Regions from separate parts of the Spirillospora sp. NPDC127506 genome, predicted to be linked through region 1. Evidence: riboswitches for the same ligand, from Rfam matches in the RefSeq annotation. Region 1 holds a riboswitch; the other holds the start of a gene.
What was found. Region 1 has a riboswitch for glycine ahead of gcvP (aminomethyl-transferring glycine dehydrogenase). Riboswitches for the same ligand answer to the same signal wherever they lie in the genome.

Region 1 (7,923 bases):
GTCCGTGCCGCCGGAGGATGTCGGCTACCGCGGCCCGACGGCGTGCGCCGCGGCGGGGATCACCTACCGGCAGCTCGACTACTGGGCGCGGACGAAACTGGTGGAGCCGAGCGTGCGCGCCGCGCAGGGCTCGGGCAGCCAGCGGCTGTACAGCTTCCGCGACATCCTGGTGCTCAAGGTCGTGAAGCGGCTGCTCGACACCGGCGTGTCGCTCCAGCAGATCCGGACGGCCGTCACGCACCTGCGGGATCGCGGCGTGCGGGACCTCGCGCAGATCACCCTGATGAGCGACGGCGTCAGCGTCTACGAATGCACGTCGGCGGACGAGGTCGTCGACCTCCTCCAAGGCGGCCAGGGCGTGTTCGGCATAGCGCTCGGACGCGTCTGGCAGGAGGTCGAGGGCAGCCTCGCCGAACTCCCCGGGGAACGGGCCGCCGCGGACCCTCCCCACCACCCCCACGATGAGCTCGCCAACCGCCGGCGGGCGCGCCGCACCGGCTGACGCTCAGAGCGCCTCCTTGCGCTGCAGGTAGGCGAACGCCCCCCAGCCCGGCAGCACCGGCAGCCAGAGAGTGAAGAGCCGGTACAGAAGGACCGCGGACGTCGCCGTCTCCGCGGAGAGCCCCGAGATCGTCAACGCGAGGGTGAGAGCGCCCTCCACGGCGCCCAGGCCGCCCGGCGTCGGCGCCGCCGAACCCACGGCGTTCGCGGTGAGGAACACCAGCACCACCGTCGTCCACGGCAGCGAACCGCCGAACGAGCGGATCGAGGAGTCCAGGCACAGGACGAACGCGAGCGTGAGCAGCACCGTGCCGCCGATGCCGGTGAACAGCTTCGTCGGGGACTGGAGCACGTCCACCAGCCGGGGGACCACGCCCGAGAACATGCTCTTCAGCCGCGACGTGACCACGCGGCGGACGCGGGGCACCGTCAGCGTCAGGCCGGCCAGAAGCCCCAGCGCCAGCACCGCGATCACGATCGTCCGGGACGGCGCCAAGTCCTGCGTCGCCTTCGCGGTCGAGCCGGTGAGGAAGCCGAACAGGACGAGCAGCAGGATGTGCGTGACCATCCCGACCAGCTGCGATGCCCCCACGCTCGCCACGGCGAGCGCCGGCCGCACCCCCGAGCGCTGCAGGAAGCGGGTGTTGACCGCCACGCCGCCCACCGCGGCGGGCGCGACGAGCTTCACGAACGACGCGGCGACCTGCACCAGGACCGTCCGGCCCAGCGGCAGGCGCTCCGGGACGAAGCCCATCAGCATGAACGCCGCCGCGACATAGCTGAGCACCGCCGCGCCGAGGGCCGCGGCGACCCAGTGCCAGCTCGCCGTGGCCGCCAGGTAGCCGACGTCCAGGCTGGTCACCTGCGGGATGACGATGTACGCGGCGAACGACAGGGCCACCACGCTGACGATCGTGCGGGGCCGGAACCGCTCCAGCCGCGCCGGCGCCGCCTCGACCTCCGGCTTCAGCCGGACGATCTGCTCCCGGATCCGGGTCAGCAACTCCCGGTCGCGCCGCAGCGCCTGCCGCGTCGTCCGGGACAGCGCCACCCGCTGCAGCAGCGGCACCGCCCCGCCGAGCGCCTCCTCGCCGAGCACCGACGCGGCGGTCCGCACCGCCCGCTCCGGCCCGGCCCGCAGCGCCAGCGTGGTGAGCAGCTGCGCCAGATCGAGCCGCAGCGCCAGATCGCCCGCCGCCGTCTCCCCGGCGCGCAGGTCGGTCACGTAGGCGAGGCCGTCCTCGCCGATCAGCAGCGCCCCGTCCTGCAGCCGCCGGTGCGCGAGCCGGCCCCCCTGCATCGCCCGGAACTGCCGCCATATGTCGGTGAGCAGCTCGTCGGTGACCTCCTCGTCGGGGACGTCGCCGAGCCGCCGCCCCGGCACGTGCTCGTAGGCCAGCAGCGCCGCCTCCGTGCCGACCTCGCAGGTGCCGGCCAGCCGCGGGGTGCGGGCGCCCGCCGCGTCCACCGCGTACGCCATCAGCGACTCCTGCTCCAGCGACCGGCGCAGCGACCGCAGCGTCCGCCCGCTCGTGGCGCCGCGCAGCCGCAGCAGCCGCCAGATCCGGTACAGCAGCCCGGCGGTCTGCTGGTCGCGGTCCAGGACCCGGACCTCCAGGTCCCAGTCGCCGTGGACGCCCCGGCAGGCGGGCGGGCGGGCGCCGTACCCGCCGCCGCCGGGCGCGAGGACGACGCCGTAGCGGCGCCCGTCCTCGGTGTCGTCGGAGGGCTCGTCGAGCCGCGCGCCCCGCTTCGGCCGCAGCCCGAGCCGCTCCAGCGACGCCACCACCGCCCGGCCCGCCGGCCGCGGGTTCGGCGTGCCGACCGCGTACAGCGTGCCGTGCCCGATGGCGCGGCCGAGGCAGTAGGTGGCGGCGAGCGCGGCGACGGAGGCGTAGGACGCGGTGAGCCCGGTCAGCGCCGCCAGCCCGATCATGGTCCAGGTCGCGGCCTGCCAACGGGCGCGGCCCGCCATCCCGACCGCGCTCACGAACGCGATCACGGGCGCGATGTCGGTGTGCACGGGCGCGGTCTCGGTGCCGCCCCAGATCAGCGAGTCGAGCACGCCGCCCGGCGCCGCCCGCACCACCAGGTCGTCCAGGCCCACCGTGATCCCGAACGCGATCACGGCGGCGAGCAGCGCGATCGCGACGCGCGTCCCGTCCTTGCGGAACAGCCGCTCGACGGCGAACGCGATCGGCACCGCCAGCACCCCGAAGCTCGACACCAGCGTCGCCAGCGTCAGCAGCAGCCGCGGCGCGTGCGCGGTGCCCTCCGCGATGTCGGTCTGCAGGCCGTGCGTGGTCTGCTGCGCGATCGACACCAGCAGCATCACCGCCGCCAGCCCCACCACCGACGCCGCGAACCTGATCGCGTCGGACGGCCGGCGGATCCGGTCGGGCTGGGCGGGCTCGTCGACGGGCACGCCGGCGGTCGCGCCGTGCCGCGGGCGCACCGTGCCGTCGTGGGTCTGTGTCACGCCGTACCGCCGCCCTGACCGTCCGCCATCGTGATCAGCGTCCCAGAATCCGGGGCGCGGCGTCGAGTGCCGTCCCGGCCCCCGGCCGGTCGCGCGTGCACCTCGCAGCCCCATCTCCGTCCCCGTGGCCCGAGGTCCGTCTTGTCCCAGGTGAGTGAGCACATCGTACCGGCCGGTACCACCCGGGGCGGTGGGGACGGCACCCGTGTCCGCGCGGGGGACGCCCCCACCCGCCGGGGCCCGGGACGACCGCAAGGACCCGGCTTTGGGTAGGGTTTCGTGAGGACATGCCGTCGACCCTGGGCGGGAGAGACCCCGTGCAGCCAGCGCGGGGCGCCGAAGGGGCAACCTCCCCGGAACCTCTCAGGCAAAAGGACCGCTCGGGCGAGGCACCTCTGGAAAGCAGGCGTCGATCCCCGCGGGCGGGGAAGGCGGCTCACCGAAGGGGAAATCCCGCCGCGCGGGTGAAGCTCTCAGGTGCCGATGACAGAGGGGGAGACCTGCCGCCGGCCCGCGCCGGCGGCGGACCTGAGCGACCGCAGCAGCCAGGAGGCTCTCCATGACCGCCCAGTTCTTCGCCCCCGTGGCCGCGCCGCAGCGGCCGCGCGCCGTGTTCGCCGACCGGCACATCGGCCCCGGCCCGGACGACCACGCCCGGATGCTGGCCGCCATCGGCTACTCCGGCGCCGAGGCGCTGATCGACGCCGCGGTCCCCGCCGCGATCCGCACCGGCCGCCCGCTGGACCTGCCGCCCGCGCTCAGCGAGTCCGCCGCGCTGGACCGGCTCCGCGAGCTGGCGTCCCGCAACACCGTGCTGACGTCCATGATCGGCCTCGGCTACCACGGGACGACCACCCCCGGCGTGATCATGCGGAACGTCCTGGAGAACCCCGGCTGGTACACCGCCTACACGCCCTACCAGCCGGAGATCTCGCAGGGCCGGCTCGAGGCGCTGCTGAACTTCCAGACCGTGGTCGCCGACCTGACCGGGCTGCCCGTCGCGAACGCCTCCCTGCTGGACGAGGGCACCGCCGCCGCCGAGGCGATGGCCCTCGCGCACCGCGTGTCCAAGCGCAAGGAGCCCGGGACGTTCCTCGTCGACGCCGACGCGCTCCCGCAGACCGCCGAGGTCATCCGGACCCGGGCGGTCCCGCTGGGCATCGAGGTGGTGACCGCAGACCTGTCCGAGGGGCTGCCGGACGGCGACTTCTTCGGCGTCCTGCTGCAGTACCCGGGCGCGTCCGGGGCCGTCCGCGACCTGGCGCCGGTCATCGCGCAGGCGCACGAGCGCGGCGCGAAGGCGGTCGTGGCCGCCGACCTGCTGGCGCTGACGCTGCTGCGCCCGCCGGGCGAGTCCGGCGCCGACATCGCCGTGGGCTCCGCGCAGCGGTTCGGCGTCCCCTACGGCTTCGGCGGCCCGCACGCCGGCTACATGGCGGTCGGCGAGGGCATCCAGCGGCAGCTGCCCGGACGCCTCGTCGGCGTGTCCGTCGACGCCGACGGCGCGACCGCCTACCGGCTGGCGCTGCAGACCCGCGAGCAGCACATCCGCCGCGAGAAGGCCACCAGCAACATCTGCACCGCCCAGGTCCTCCTCGCCGTGATGGCGGGCATGTACGCCGTCTACCACGGCCCCGAGGGGCTGGCCGCGATAGCGCAGCGCGCGCACCGCCGCGCCGCCGAGATCGCCGCCGGGCTGCGCGCCGCCGGCGTCGAGGTCGTGCACGGCGCGTTCTTCGACACCGTCCTCGCCCGCGTGCCCGGACGGGCCGCCGAGGTCGTCGCCGCGGCCCGCGAGCGCGGGATCAACCTGCGCCAGGACGGCCCCGACCGCGTCGGCGTCGCCTGCGACGAGACCACGCTGCCCGAGCACGTCGCCGCCGTCCTCGACGCGTTCGGCGCCGCCCCCGCCGGCGACGCCGCCGAGGCGATCCCGGACGCGCTGCGCCGCGAGAGCCCCTACCTCACCCACCCGGTCTTCCACGCGCACCGCTCCGAGACCGCGATGCTGCGCTACCTGCGCCGCCTCCAGGACAAGGACGTCGCGCTCGACCGGTCCATGATCCCGCTCGGCTCCTGCACGATGAAGCTGAACGCGACCGCCGAGATGGAGCCGATCACCTGGCCGCAGTTCGCGGACATCCACCCGTTCGCGCCCGTCGACCAGGCCGCCGGCTACCTCGAGCTGATCGGCGAGCTGGAGGACGCCCTCGCCGAGATCACCGGGTACGCGAAGGTGTCCGTCCAGCCGAACGCGGGCTCGCAGGGCGAGCTGGCCGGGCTCCTCGCGATCCGCGGCTACCACGCGTCCCGCGGCGAGGAGCACCGCGACGTCTGCCTGATCCCCTCCTCGGCGCACGGCACCAACGCCGCCAGCGCCGCCATGGCCGGGATGCGCGTCGTCGTCGTGAAGTGCGACGAGGGCGGCAACGTGGCGCTGGACGATCTGCACGCCAAGATCGACCAGCACCGCGGCCGGCTCGCCGCGATCATGGTGACCTACCCGTCCACGCACGGCGTCTTCGAGGAGACGATCACCGAGGTGTGCGGCGCCGTCCACGAGGCGGGCGGCCAGGTCTACGTCGACGGCGCCAACCTGAACGCGCTCGTCGGCCTCGCCCGCCCCGGCGAGTTCGGCTCGGACGTCTCGCACCTCAACCTGCACAAGACGTTCTGCATCCCGCACGGCGGCGGCGGGCCCGGCGTCGGCCCGATCGGCGTCCGCGAGCACCTCGTCCCGTTCCTGCCGAACCACCCGCTCCGCGCGGAGGCGGGCCCGGAGACGGGCGTCGGCCCGGTCTCCGCGGCCCCGTGGGGGTCGGCGGGCATCCTGCCGATCTCCTGGGCCTACATCGCCATGATGGGCCCGGACGGCCTGCGCGCCGCCACCGAGGGCGCGATCATCGCCGCGAACTACCTCGCCGCGCGGCTCGCCCCGCACTACCCGATCCTCTACACCGGCCGGAACGGCCTGGTCGCGCACGAGTGCATCGCCGACCTCCGCAAGATCACCAAGGAGACGGGGATCACCGCCGAGGACGTCGCCAAGCGCCTCATCGACTACGGCTTCCACGCCCCGACGCTCTCCTTCCCGGTGGCCGGCACGCTGATGATCGAGCCCACCGAGTCCGAGGACCTCGCCGAGCTCGACCGCTTCTGCGACGCCATGATCGCGATCCGCCGGGAGATCCAGCGGGTCGCCGACGGCTCCTACGACCGCGAGGACAACCCGCTCAAGAACGCCCCGCACACCGCCGCCTGCCTGCTCTCCGACGACTGGAAGCACCCCTACACCCGCGAGGAGGCCGCCTACCCCGTCCCGTCCCTGCGCGAGGGCAAGTACTGGCCTCCCGTCCGCCGGATAGACCAGGCCTACGGCGACCGCAACCTGGTCTGCTCATGCCCGCCGCCCGAGGCGTTCGAGGACTGACCGGCCCGCCCCTGGGCGAATTCATGATCTTGATGGGGGTTTCGGGGTGTCGTCGCGGGACGCGGCGGGGCCGGGTCGCTAGTCTCGGTGCGGACTTCCAGGAGCCGCAGAGGGCAGAGGCCGATGAGCGAGTTGCCGGACGAGACGTCCGACCCGGCGCGGATGTGCGAGGAGGCCCGGAGCCTCGCCGAGAACGGCGAGGCGGGGCGGGCGGCGCTGCTGTTCGAGAAGGTGCTGGGCATGGGCGAGACGCCGTGCCGGGCGCAGGCGGCGCTCGGGCTCGCCGTCGTCCTCGACGACGCGGGGGAGGTGGAGCGGGCCAGGGAGGCCGACCGGGCCGCGATCGCCACCGCCGACCCGGAGTACGGGCCGCGCGCCGCCTACCATCTGGCGCTGACCTATGAGCGGGCGGGCGAGCCGGAGGCGGCGGCGCCCGCGTGGGGCGCGGTGGTCGACTTCGGCAACCCCGCCTACCTGCCGCCCGCCCACCTGGCCCTGGCCCGCATCGCCGACGACGCCGGCGACTTCGACGCGGCGCGGGACCACTGGGAGTCGGCGATCGGGACGGGCGACGCCGAGTACGGGCCGCTCGCCGCGCACGACCTGGCGCAGCGGCTGCTGGAGCGCGGCGACCCGGCGCGGGCGCAGCGGATCCTGGCGGCGGGGCTGCGGCTGATCGACCGGGACGCCGCCCCGTACGCGTACGCGCGGCTCGCCGTCGCGCTCGGCATCTCCTACCTCGACCAGGCGATCGGCGCGTTCGGCGCGGCGCTGGCGGCGGAGCCGTCCGACCCGGAGGCCGGCCCGCTGGCCACCGAGCTGCTGGCGCGGACGCTGCCGCTGCGCGGGCGGGGCGCCGAGGCGGGCGAGGTGTGGCGGCGCGGGCTGGGCGACCCCGGCATCGCCCCGCAGGTGCGGGCGAGGCTCCGCCGCGACTTCGCCGAGGACGACGGCGACGACGGCCTGTGGTGGGAGCCGGTCGTGGAGCAGGCCGTGTCGGACGGGACGCTTCCCGCGCTCGCCGGGGAGGCGTTCGGCGCGCTCGACCACATGTACTCGCTGCTCGCCGTCCGGTACGCCGAGGGGCGGGGGGACGAGACCCACGAGCTCCTCGGCGGCGCGGTCCGCGTCCCGGACGGCTACCCGTGGGGGCCGCTGCTGCACGAGAGCTTCGCCGAGCGGCTCCGCCTGGCGATGGGCGGGCCGGACGCCTAGCCGGCGATGGCGCGCTCGGCGATCACCTTCGTGATGCGGGCGCGGACGAGGTACTCGGTGGGGACGGCGTTGCGCGCGCCGAACTCCTCGGCCCGGCCGGCGCCCATGTAGCGGCCGCCGATGGCGGTGGCCCAGCGGCGCATCTCCGCCAGGTCCTCGATGAGCGTCGCCTCCGCCTGGAGCTGCACGTACGAGAACGGCGGGGTCTGGTCGTCCACGCAGATCGACAGGCGCGGGTCGCGGGCGAGGACGCGCCCCTTGACGGAGCCGCGGCCGGTGTTGAACAGCACGTCGTCGC
Region 2 (7,923 bases), on a different contig from region 1:
CGCCGCGCTCATGGGCCGCGCCACCCGCCCCGAGCAGGACTTCCTCATCAGGCTCCTCGCGGGCGAGTTGCGCCAGGGCGCGCTGGACGGCGTGATGGCCGAGGCGATCGCGGCCGCGGCCGGGGTGAAGGCCGCCGAGGTGCGGCGCGCGTTCATGCTCCGCGGCTCCCTCGGCCCGGTCGCGACCGCCGCCCTCGCCGACGGGGCCGCCGGCCTGCGCGCCTTCACCCTGGAGGTCGGCCGCCCGGTCAAGCCCATGCTGGCCGCGTCGGCGCCGTCCATCGGCGACGCGTTCGCCAAGCTGAAGGCCGAGGCCGCGGTCGAGTGGAAGCTGGACGGCGTCCGCGCCCAGGTGCACGTCTCGGGCGGCGAGGTGCGCGTCTTCACCCGCACCCTCGACGAGATCACCGACCGGCTCCCCGAGGTCGTCGAGGCGGTGCGGGCGCTGCCCGTCCGCGCGGCCGTGCTCGACGGCGAGCTGATCGCGCTGCGCCCGGACGGCCGCCCCCACCCCTTCCAGGTGACCGCCGCGCGCACCGCGACCCGCACCGCGAAGAACACCGGTTCGGTCCCGCTGAGCGTCTTCCTGTTCGACGTCCTGTACCTCGACGAGGCCGGCGGCGCCGCGGAGGCCGCGGGCGGCGGCGCCGACCTGCTCGACGCGCCGGGGGCGGAGCGGAGCGCGGCGCTGGCGCGGGTCGTGCCGGAGGAGCTGCGCATGCCCCGGGTCGTGACCGGCGACCCGGCGCGGGCCAAGGAGGTCTTCGACGAGGCCGTGGCGCGGGGGCACGAGGGGGTCGTGATCAAGTCGCTCGACACGCCGTACACGGCCGGGCGGCGCGGCGCCGGGTGGATCAAGGTGAAGCCGCGGCACACGCTCGACCTCGTCGTGCTCGCCGTGGAGTGGGGGCACGGGCGCCGGCAGGGGCTGCTGTCCAACCTGCACCTCGGCGCGCGCGACCCCGAGACGGGCGGGTTCGTGATGCTCGGCAAGACGTTCAAGGGGCTCACCGACGAGCTGCTCGCCTGGCAGACCGAGCGGCTGCGGGAGCTGGCCGTGCGCGAGGACGGCTGGACGGTGCACGTCCGGCCGGAGCTGGTGGTCGAGATCGCGTTCGACGGGGTCCAGCACAGCCCGCGCTATCCGGGCGGCATCGCGCTGCGGTTCGCGCGGGTGCTGCGGTACCGGCCCGACAAGTCCGCCGCCGAGGCCGACACGATCGACACCGTCCGGGCCGTGGCCCCCGTCATGGACTAGCCCGCCCGCGGCGAGGGCCGCGTGCCCGGCCGTGCGGTCAGGGCGGTCAGGGCGGTCAGGGCGGCTCTTCGCCGGGGCCGCGGGGCGTGTCGCCGAGCGGTGCCGGTTCGGCGGGGTTCGCCGGGGCGGGCGGGAGGCGTCCGCCGGGGCGGAAGCCCGGCGGGAACTCCTCCCGGGGGCGGCTCACCCGCCGCGCGGCCGCGCGGGCCCGCATGCGGGACACGGCCCTGCCCTTCACCCGAGGCGACGGGGTCCGGCCGGTACCGCGGCCGGTACCGCGGCCGGTACCGCGGCCGGTACCGCGGCCGGTACCGCGGGCGGCACGGCGCTCGGCGCGGCGCTGCGCCCGGCGCTCGGCGCGGCGCTCCGCGCGGTCGGCGGCCTTGCGTTCGGCGCGGGCGGCGGCGCGGCGCTCCTCGCGGGCGGCGGCGCGCCGCTCGGCGCGTTCGAGCCGCCGGACGCGGGCGCGCTCGGCCGCGTCCGCGCGGCGCTGCAGCAGGTCGGGCGGGATGAGGTCGTGCCGCCCCGCGATGAACTCCTGCACCCAGATCTTGCCGCGGATGAGCGGCCGGCGGATCTGCCTCTCCCGGCGGACGGCCCGCTGGTAGCGGCGCGAATCCGGCGGGTAGCGCCAGCGCGACCACGGGGAGCCCGGCCGCGCCACCCGGATCGCGCCGACGATCAGCAGGGCGGGGACGAACAGGCCGATGAGGCCGGTCCAGATCTTGCCCTTGAGCAGCGTGATCACCGCGAACACCAGGTTGATGACCAGGGACGCCACGTAGACGCGGGTCAGGATGCCGGTGCCGGGGTCGGGCGCGATGCCCTCGTAGCCGAGCGGGCGGATCCCGAGCAGCAGCAGCCCGGTCACCGCGATCGCGACGAACACGGCGTCGACGGACGCGCGGCCCTTCTCCGTCCAGTAGACGTCCTGGAGGTGCAGGATGAGCGCGAACTCGTCCAGGACGAGGGCGGAGCCCATGCCGAACACTGCGGCGGCCGCGACGCTCAGGCCCGTGTAGGCGTCCGGTACGGCGAGGCTGCCGACCCCGCCCGCCAGCATCAGGACGACGCCGAACACGACATGGTGGATGTGCACGTCGCCGGCGGTCACGTTGTTGAACCACCAGCGCACGTCCGCCCGGATCAGCCGGACGTTCACCCGCGTCAGCACGAAAGTGATCAGGAACGCGACGAAGAAGCCGAACAGCGGGAGCCGCCCGGTCGCCACGATCCGTTCGTCGAACATCTCGATCATCTGCCCCCCGCTGCCTCCATGATGCACCGTGACATGCGCGGATATCGTGGGACCCGGCCGATCGACGACGATCGAGGAGAACACCGACGTGAGCCGCATCGTGGACCGCTGCGATCCCGGGTACCGGGCCTGGATCGCCGAGGCGATCCGGCTGGTCGACGCCGACGCCAACCGCAGCGCGGACACGCACCTCCACGTGTTCCCGCTGCCGCCGGAGTGGGGCATCGACCTGTACCTGAAGGACGAGTCGGTCCACCCGACGGGTTCGCTGAAGCACCGGCTCGCGCGGTCGCTGTTCCTCTACGGGCTGGCCAACGGCTGGATCCGCGAGGACACCACGGTCATCGAGGCGTCCAGCGGGTCCACGGCGGTGTCGGAGGCGTACTTCGCGCGGCTGCTCGGCCTGCCGTTCATCGCGGTGATGCCCGCCTCGACCAGCCCGGAGAAGATCCAGCTGATCGAGTTCCACGGGGGCCGCTGCCACCTGGTGGACGACCCGTCCGCGATCTACGACGAGGCGCGGCGGCTCGCGGCCGGGTGCGGCGGGCACTTCATGGACCAGTTCACCTACGCCGAGCGCGCGACGGACTGGCGCGGCAACAACAACATCGCCGAGTCGATCTTCGAGCAGATGCGGCTGGAGCGGTTCCCGGAGCCGTCCTGGATCGTGGTCGGCGCGGGCACCGGCGGGACGTCCGCGACGATCGGCCGGTACGCGCGCTACCGGCGGTTCCAGACGCGGCTCGCCGTCGTCGACCCCGAGGGCTCGGCGTTCCACGGCTCGTTCGCCGACGGCGACCCGGACCGGACGGCGGCCGGCTCGCGGATCGAGGGCATCGGCCGGCCCCGCGTGGAGCCGTCGTTCCTGCCGACGGTCATCGACCGGATGATCCGGGTGCCGGACGCGGCGTCCGTCGCGGCGATGCGCTGGACGGCCGAGGTCAGCGGCCGCAACGTGGGCGGCTCGACCGGCACCAACATGTGGGGCGCGGCGGAGCTGATCGCGGAGATGCGGGCGCGCGGCGAGCGCGGCAGCGTCGTCACGCTGATCTGCGACGGCGGCGAGCGCTACTCCGGCACCTACGGGTCGGACGCGTGGCTCGCCGCGCAGGGCCTCGACATCGAGCCCTACCTCGCCGCGCTGAACGATTTCCGGAAGACGGGCGAGATGCCCGCTATCCCGTGACGGTGACGGGGTTCACGAGGTCGGCGTAGATCAGCAGGCCGCCCATGACGATCAGCACGACCGCCATCACGTACGTGACCGGCAGCGCCTTGGCGACGTCCACGTAGCCGGGGTCGGGCCTGCGGAAGATCTTCGCGAACGCCTTCTTCACGGCCTCCAGCAGGGCGCCGGCGATGTGGCCGCCGTCCAGCGGGAGCAGCGGGACGAGGTTGAACAGCCCGACCGCGAGGTTCAGCGACCCGAGCAGCATCACGAAGAACGACACCTTCTCGGCGCCGGTGTAGTCGTGGGACGCGGCGACCTCGCCGCCGATCCGGCTGACGCCGACGACGCCGACCGGCCCGTTCGGGTCGCGCTTCTCGTCGCCGAACGCGGCGTTCCAGACGCCGACCATCTTCTGCGGCATCCGGAAGAGCGCGCCCGCGGTGCGCGCGGTCAGGTCGGTCATCGTGCTCGCGACCGCGCCCGGCCCCTGCCGCTCCATCGCCTGCGCCGGCGTGATGCCGAGGAACCCGACGTTGACGATCTTGTCGGGGTCGTCCAGGTCGTGCATCTGGTTGCGGGTGATCGGCACGTCGAGCCGCAGGTTCCGCCCGCCGCGCTCGACGGTCATCGGGACGGTCCTGCCGCCGCTGTCGCGGATCAGCACCCGCAGCTCGTCGTAGTCGTCGATCTTCTTGCCGCCGAACGACACGATACGGTCGCCGGCCTTCAGCCCGACCTGCGCGGCCGGGGTGGGGGCGGCGTTCGCCGGGCAGTCCTTCAGCTGCGACTGGCTGGCGGGCACCATGCAGTCGTGGACCTGCTCGATCACCGGCTGCGGCTGCTTGACGCCGATCCCCATCAGCAGGATCGCGAAGAACATCACCGCGAGCACCAGGTTCATCGCGGGGCCGCCGAACATGATGAGCATCTTCTGCCACCACTTCTTGGCGTAGAACACGCGGTCCTCGTCGCCCGGCCTGATCTCCTCCATCGCGGCGCCGCGGGCCGACTCGATGAGCCCCTGCCACGGGCCGGTGCTGACCTGCCGCACCTGCCCGGGGGCGTCGCCCTTGCGCGGCGGCAGCATCCCGATCATGCGGATGTAGCCGCCGAGCGGGATCCACTTGACGCCGTACTCGGTCTCGCCCTTGCGCCTGGACCACATCGTCGGCCCGAACCCGACCATGAACTGGGTCGTCCGCACCTTGAAGAGCTTGGCGAAGGAGAAATGCCCGAGCTCGTGCAGCGCGATGGACACCAGCAGGCCGAAGAACAGGATCAGCATTCCCGCCAGGTAGACCATCCGGCGTGCCCTTCAACTCGTGCGCCCGCGCTCACCGCGGGTGATCTCGGGTGACCAACTCAGGGTACGTTACGGAACCCGATCCGGTTTAAGTCAACCGAGACTGCGCGGACGCCCGTTTGATGCGAGTTGCTAAACCGGGCCCGCGGCATTGGCACGCGCCGCGATATCCGCGCGCCGCCCCGCCCGCGCATCATGGGCCGGTCCCGTCCCCGGTGCACGGAGGTCCACCTTGAAGCTCGGTCATGTGGCGGTGCTGGCGCTCGTGCTGGCGCTCAGCGGATGCGGCGGCTCCGGCGACGGCGGCTCCGGCGACGGCGGCTCCGGCGACGGCAAAGGCGCACCGCCCTCGCCCGCGGCCTCGGCACCGGCGTCGGCGCCGTCCGGCGCGCCCGGGAAAGGCGGCGCGCCGACGCCCGGACCGTCCAGCGCGGCCGAGAGGTTCAACGACTGCATGCACCGCCAGGGCGTGAAACTGCCGAGCCCGAACCCGTCGACGACGCCCGGCAAGGCGGAGCTGGAGAAGATGAAGGCGGCCCTGCGGGCGTGCGTGAGGTCGCTGTCCGCGTCGCCGTCGCCGGCGGGCTGACGGCGGGTGGTCGCGGGGCAGGGCCGCTGCTAGATTTGCGGTCAGCCGTTGATCCCGTGCGGGAGAGTCCCACGCAGCCGGCGTGGGGCGCCGAAGGAGCAAATCCTCCCCGGAACCTCTCAGGCCCACGGACCGCACGGGCCAGGCGACCTCTGGAAAGCGGGGACCCGGTCCCCCGCCGAAGGTGAAAGCCCGCGTGCAGGCGGGTGAAGCTCTCAGGCGCAGATGACAGAGGGGGAGGCACCGAGACGCCCGGTGCGCGAGTGGGACGATGGACCACGCGCCCGTGACGAAGGAGCCGAACCGATGTCCGCCGAGTCAAAGTCCGCCGAGCCGAAGACCACCCCGCTGCACGAGGTCCACCGGGACCTCGGCGCGAACATGGTCGACTTCGCCGGCTACCTGATGCCGCTGCGCTACAGGAGCGAGACGGCCGAGCACGAGGCCGTCCGCACCGGCGCCGGGCTGTTCGACCTGTCGCACATGGGGGAGATCTTCGTGTCCGGGCCGGGCGCCGGGGCGGCCCTCGACTACGCGCTGGTCGGGAACCTGTCCCCGATGGCGGTCGGCAAGGCCCGCTACACGATGCTCTGCGCGCCGGACGGCGGCGTCCTCGACGACCTGATCGTGTACCGGCTCGCCGACCGGGAGGCGGCGGGAGGCGGCCGCGGGGGCGAAGCGCAGACCTGGATGGTCGTCGCGAACGCCGCGAACACCGCCGTCGTCCGGGACGCGCTGACCGAGCGGGCGGCGGGCTTCGAGGCGGTCGTCGACGACCGCTCCGACGCCTACGCGCTGATCGCCCTGCAGGGCCCGCGCTCGCAGGAGATCCTCGAACGGTTCACCGAGGCGACGCTCGCCGGCCTCAGGTACTACGCGATCCTGGCGGACCGGGTCGCGGGCGTCGACGCGCTGGTCGCCCGCACCGGGTACACGGGCGAGGACGGCTTCGAGCTGTTCGTGGACGCCTCCGACGCGGTCCCGCTGTGGCGGGCGCTCGCCGCGGTGGACGGGGTCGTCCCGGCGGGGCTCGCGGCGCGCGACTCGCTGCGCCTGGAAGCGGGCATGCCGCTGTACGGCAACGAGCTGACCGCCGAGACCAACCCGTTCGAGGCGGGCCTCGGCCGGGTCGTGAAGCTGGACAAGCCCGTCGATTTCGTGGGCAAGGCGGCCCTGGCGGCGCAGGCGCAGACCCCGCCGGGCCGTAGGCTCGTGGGACTGGCCGCGCGCGGGCGTCGCGCGCCGCGGAAGGGGTACCAGGTCGTCACGTCCGGCGGCACGCCGTGCGGGGTGGTGACGAGCGGCGCCCCTTCGCCCACACTGGGCAAGCCGATCGCCCTGGCCTACCTCGACAGCGGCGTCGAGGAGTCGGGCCTGGCCGTGGACGTCCGCGGCCGGCACGAGCCGGTGGACGTGGTCGACCTGCCGTTCTACAAGCGTCCCTGAAAGAGAGAGAACATCGTGAGCGTTCCGGAGCAGCTCCGCTACAGCGAAGAGCACGAGTGGGTGTCCGGCCTCGGCGGCGAGGACGGCATCGTCACCGTCGGCATCACGGCGCACGCCGCCGACGCGCTCGGCGAGATCGTCTACCTCGAGCTGCAGCCGTCCGAGGGCGACACCGTCGAGGCGGGCGAGCCCTGCGGCGAGGTCGAGTCGACCAAGTCGGTGAGCGACCTGTACTCCCCGGTCAGCGGCGAGGTCACCGCGATCAACAGCGCGGTGGTGGACGAGCCGAAGGTGATCAACGACGACCCGTACGGCGAGGGCTGGATCTTCAAGGTGCGGATCTCCGACGAGCCCGGCGACCTGCTCGACTCGGCCGCCTACGAGAAGCTGATCGAGGAAGCATGAGCCTCTACGACTCCCTCGCGGCGGCCGATCCCGAGGTCGCCGAGGCCGTCGCCGCGGAGCTGCGCCGCCAGCAGTCCACGCTGGAAATGATCGCGTCGGAGAACTTCGCGCCGGTCTCCGTGCTGGAGGCGCAGGGCTCCGTGCTGACGAACAAGTACGCCGAGGGCTACCCGGGCAGGCGGTACTACGGCGGCTGCGAGTACGTCGACGTCACCGAGCAGCTCGCCATCGACCGGGCGAAGGCGCTGTTCGGCGCCGAGCACGCGAACGTCCAGCCGCACAGCGGGGCGCAGGCCAACACGGCGGTGTACTTCGCGCTGCTGCAGCACGGCGACACGATCCTGGGGCTCGACCTCGCGCACGGCGGCCACCTGACCCACGGGATGCGGCTGAACTACTCGGGCAAGACGCTGAACGTGGTGCCGTACCACGTCCGCGCCGAGGACGGCCTGGTCGACATGGACGAGGTCGCCTCGCTCGCGGCCGAGCACCG

Region 2: another riboswitch for glycine. It lies ahead of gcvT (glycine cleavage system aminomethyltransferase GcvT); the one in region 1 lies ahead of gcvP (aminomethyl-transferring glycine dehydrogenase).

What each region holds. Positions count from the first base shown of each region.
Region 1 is NZ_JBEORG010000035.1:4,506-12,428, forward strand. It holds gene ABTW95_RS27435 (MerR family transcriptional regulator) at 1-502, shown strand, start outside; gene ABTW95_RS27440 (lysylphosphatidylglycerol synthase transmembrane domain-containing protein) at 506-2,980, opposite strand; glycine riboswitch at 3,275-3,369, shown strand; glycine riboswitch at 3,370-3,480, shown strand; gene gcvP (aminomethyl-transferring glycine dehydrogenase) at 3,540-6,410, shown strand; gene ABTW95_RS27450 (tetratricopeptide repeat protein) at 6,534-7,625, shown strand; gene ABTW95_RS27455 (PPOX class F420-dependent oxidoreductase) at 7,622-7,923, opposite strand, start outside.
Region 2 is NZ_JBEORG010000001.1:309,006-316,928, reverse strand. It holds gene ABTW95_RS01525 (ATP-dependent DNA ligase) at 1-1,258, shown strand, start outside; gene ABTW95_RS01520 (hypothetical protein) at 1,314-2,516, opposite strand; gene cds1 (L-cysteine desulfhydrase Cds1) at 2,605-3,702, shown strand; gene ABTW95_RS01510 (M50 family metallopeptidase) at 3,692-4,990, opposite strand; gene ABTW95_RS01505 (hypothetical protein) at 5,223-5,579, shown strand; glycine riboswitch at 5,629-5,724, shown strand; glycine riboswitch at 5,729-5,814, shown strand; gene gcvT (glycine cleavage system aminomethyltransferase GcvT) at 5,886-7,025, shown strand; gene gcvH (glycine cleavage system protein GcvH) at 7,041-7,430, shown strand; gene glyA (serine hydroxymethyltransferase) at 7,427-7,923, shown strand, end outside.